Regions from separate parts of the Paenibacillus xinjiangensis genome, predicted to be linked through region 1. Evidence: riboswitches for the same ligand, from Rfam matches in the RefSeq annotation. Region 1 holds a riboswitch; the other holds the start of a gene.
What was found. A riboswitch is a leader RNA that binds a small molecule or an ion and turns the genes downstream of it on or off. The one in region 1 is predicted to bind cyclic di-GMP.
Positions count from the first base shown of each region.

Region 2: another riboswitch for cyclic di-GMP. It lies ahead of AC6ESP_RS16380 (methyl-accepting chemotaxis protein); the one in region 1 lies ahead of AC6ESP_RS15160 (amidase).

Region 1 covers NZ_JCAALS010000014.1:84-2,286, reverse strand. The annotation lists gene AC6ESP_RS15165 (family 2 glycosyl transferase) at 1-362, opposite strand, end outside; gene AC6ESP_RS15160 (amidase) at 519-1,415, opposite strand; cyclic di-GMP riboswitch class I at 1,536-1,620, opposite strand; partial or broken gene AC6ESP_RS15155 (iron chelate uptake ABC transporter family permease subunit) at 1,754-1,953, opposite strand.
Region 2 covers NZ_JCAALS010000015.1:116,965-119,167, forward strand. The annotation lists gene AC6ESP_RS16380 (methyl-accepting chemotaxis protein) at 1-1,375, opposite strand, end outside; cyclic di-GMP riboswitch class I at 1,467-1,550, opposite strand; gene AC6ESP_RS16385 (hypothetical protein) at 1,664-1,987, opposite strand; gene AC6ESP_RS16390 (YflT domain-containing protein) at 2,035-2,203, opposite strand, start outside.

The sequences.
Region 1 (2,203 bases):
AAAGCGTTATAAAATTGTGGTCTCAGCTCCGTATACACCCTGATCGTATTCGCATTCATTGCGGATATATAACCGAACCATCTATAGTACTCCTCATAGGTGATAGCGACCTCTCCTGGAAAAGTCCCCGGTTTACCTGCGCCGATATTCACGCCCTTGATAAACATTTTATTCCACTGGTCACCTTGAAGGACATAGAAGGAAGAAGCATCCGTCTTACTAACATATTTAACTCCGTTCACCTTAGGAACAACGGCCCGCTCCTCCGAGTGGTTCTCTGAGGCTAGTTGTTCATAACCAATGACAATAGCAGTAATTAGTAAAATCATCAACAATAGTATCCATACCTTTTTCCTAGACATCACCCTCAAAATCCCTCCTTTTTACATTTTATAGGTAATTAGAACCGATGTCTATATACCTATGACAAATCTATCGAAAACTATATAAATTTGGAAATAAACTGTAAGATAAAAAAACAACCCCTCCGATGCCTGGGGCTGCTCTCTTCTACTCTCTTATTTCATTCGCATCCAACTATCATAATAGTGAATGGCTATTCCATTAAATTCCGAATGGGTCTTATAGCTGTCATATACAATCTCTAACTGCTGGTCCATATACGCTTTGCTCTCCTCATAGAAGGTTACAAAGTTAGTGGAAGCCGTAAGCCGTCCTGTTTCAACGGCAATCGTGCCTTTTACATTATATTGCTCGAATAGCTTCATTTCCTTAGCAGCAATATTGATGATACCGTTCGTTCCCTCCGCTTTATCCCGGTAGGCCATAATGGTTATCAGCTTCACATGCTGACACAGCCATTCGGCAATATTGCCTGCACCATACTGGTTCGTATAATTCACACCATAGAACCAGAATGGAATATCAATTCCAAATGTAATTTCAAGCTCACTAGAATAGGTTTTGAAATCAAGCATCATGGATTGGTAGGCTTCCAAATAGTTTTCACTGTGATCTTCATAATCTTCATTCTCGTAAGGCTCAACATCCAAATGTATGCCTGCAAACTTTTCATTAACGGCTGCCTTCTTTTGATAGTCTTTCAGCCAGTTAACAAAGGCGGTTTGAAGCTCTGTGCCATCGTCGGCAACCCACTGAGGTGCCCCATCCAATGCATGAACCTTAATTCCATTCGCATTCGCTTTACTAATAAAAGCTTTATAGCTGCTATAAGCAATAGTAGGATCTATCTGCAGCCTTAATTCCTTCACCGAATGGTTGATAAGATCCTTCATTACAGCATTAGGACGAGTAACTATCTCTGAGGTATCCCACAGCCACGTTGATAAATTGGCATTGGTCGTATACTTATAGATTGTTTTCGCTAGTATCACCTCGGGGATCGCTATATAAGTCAAAAGTACGGCGCATAAGGCAATTATGATTTTCTTCATATAAGATGATCCTCCCGTTCATTATTGCGAACATAAAAACACAGTCCGGATTCACCCCGAACTGTGTTCAGATTACGCAATAACAACGAGCATAAATGCCTGTTCCTATCACTATCTTCGTTCGGCAACTGGCTGCCCTAGGTTCTCACCCTTAGGCCCTATAGTTTTGCGTCGCTGCTTTTCGGCAGGTTTGCTATTATCGTGAAGCTATATGGATCTATTACTCATTTCATTGTTATTTTCTATATCATATGAAATAGAAATGGATTTGTCTATATTCTCTTATTTCGAACGGTACAGCAAGTATACGAAGTAAGGGGCGCCAATTAAGGCGACGACGAGAACCCTACACCAGTCAGAACAAGCTTGAACGGTGTGAAGCCTACCTTCCGCTGATAGGAGAATAGATAAATAATAGCCGCCCTAGCAGCCCAGGATCAGCCAGATTATTCCTAGTAATAATCTGTAGAATAGCGCCCGATAGCGCTAGTGCCATTCCTGCTAATAGTGTAATCAGCATGCGCGGCATAGATATGCTCTAAATCGGCCACGACTTCCAGAGTCATGTTACACGCAGACAGATGCTCTGAGCGCTGGCCTAATGATAGCTTTCAGAGCACACGAGCTGGAGGCTACATTGTATTTTGTGCAATCAAAACAGCAGGGATGGTAGTAATAAGTTCTTTAGGTTGTATTTCATACAATCAAATCCGCTGTTTTCGTGTATAACAGTAAATCATAGGAAATTGCATTGTAGTAATGGACCTCTGTCAAGAAAGTGGACAACA
Region 2 (2,203 bases), on a different contig from region 1:
GCAGCTCCTTCGTAATATTTTTAGAGATAGAATCCGTTTGGCCAGACAGCTTGCGAATTTCTTCTGCTACTACTGCGAAGCCTCTGCCATGAACACCAGCCCGCGCTGATTCAATTGACGCATTGAGCGACAGCAGATTGGTCTGTGTGTTCAAATCCTGAATGCCCTCCAGAAACTTGGATACGTTGCTGTAGCGTTCTGTGATCCGGTTGAATGCTTCTGTGACCCGTTCGAACTGCTCTACAGTCTGATTGACCATCTGAACGACGCCTTCCATATCCTGCGAGCCTACCCGAGATGAATCTCTCATTTGCTGCATATCACTATTAATATAGTCACTGGAAGCCGCGATCTGCTGCGAGCTTGCTGAGATTTCTTCTGTAACCGCAGATATGGATGATGCATCATCATATTGAGACAATAGGACCACTTTACCTTGATCAATCTGACCCTTCACATTCTCCGATGCCGTCCGGTTGCGGCCAATCATATCCCCCATATTATAAGAGATGTTCAGCACAACCTGGCTTACCTCCAGTGTTGACTTGACTGTGCTGCGAAGCTGCTCACCCATATCGGCCAATGCGACATCGATATCTCCGAATTCATCAGAACGCACCAGCTTCTTATCATACGTAAAGTCACTGTTCTTATAGGCAGTAATACGGCCCGTAATGCCCACAATACCCTTCTTGATACTGCGACTTAACGAATAAGACATCAGGAACGGTATAATCGCAAGAATAATGATATTGATAATAATGATAATATTAGTCGTCTGAACGCTTCTGCTTAGCCTGTCATCCGTTGCAGCGATGTCGATCGTCATTCTTTCTTCCACTGCTGTATTGCCATAGCTAAGTGTAATATTATAGACATTCGTCAAGCTTCTAACGAGCTCTGATTTTTTCTCCGAATCAATGCTCGAATAATCGGAATTATAGCTTATCAGATCATAATAGGCCAGCTCGAATACTTTCACTTGATTCGCGTAGAGTACTTGGTCTATGCTCGGTGGATATTCCTTATCCAGCTGCTCGAAGGTAACCAGCAGCTTCTCAAGCTTAGCCGGAAGAGCTTGCAAATCCTCTCCTATTGCTTCAGAGCCTGCACCCTGATTCTCTATTGAATTAATCATAACCAGCATCGTTCTCAGCATCGTATCGGACACTTCGCGGTAGTCTCTTTCTGCTGCATCAAGTCGATCTGAAGCTTTTAACGCATTAGAAACAGATAAATTCTGGGAATAGATCAGTATGCCAGAACCGATATTAAACAAGGTTATGACGGTCGTGATCAACAACAGCTTCGTTGCTACTTTTTGCTTACCCACCAGTGCTCCTACCAGCTTCATCCACTTTCTTACCTTATTCATCATTTCTCTCCTTTTTCTCCACCCCTGATAAATAAAAAAGCTATGCAGCCACAGAAGGGGCGCATAGCTAAATAAGCTTATATGTCCTGCATCCGGTGGTCTGGCAGCCTTAGTCTGCAACCTTAGGCCCATAACTTTGCGTCATTACTTTTCAGTAATTTTGCCTTTTATCAGATTATGTATGTTTTTGTCTATGTCTGTCTAATATTGTAGGTTATTTCTTACATTTTGTAAAACAAAAAAATAGAGCAAGAGGACTATAATAGTCATCTTGCTCTATTCCTTATCCTAGGGATGAATCAGCTGTTTCAATTGCTGCTCATCCTTATACTCTAATAACACTTCAGATACTGGAATGTCTTCATAATCCGGCTTAACAAAAGCCTGATCCTTCAAATAATAGCCTTGTTCCTTCGCGATGGTATAAAAGGCACAGAACTGACCGGCTTTGCGAATCGCTTCTGCTTCATCAGAATAGCCAGCCAGCTTGTTACCCAAACCGAGCGGATTCGTCGCGCTCTGAATACTTAATTGAAATGCCTGCCCATCCTCGTCGGTTTGCTTGACGATTATCTCACTGTCAAAGCAAGAAATTCGATGTTTAATGGTCATTTCATCCACCGCCTTCTTCGCGTTTATGAGTATACTAATGTTTCAGATCAATGATGATCTGCCTTCGTTATGATGAGCACCCTGCCCTTGTCGAGCTCCCGCTCATAATGCTCAGCCTCCCGATCCGTCAGTCCGACAGATTCAAGCTTCGAGCGAAGCTCGTCCCCTCGGCTCCTGAACATGTTAGCCATTGCATTGAACACGCCTTCTTCGGTA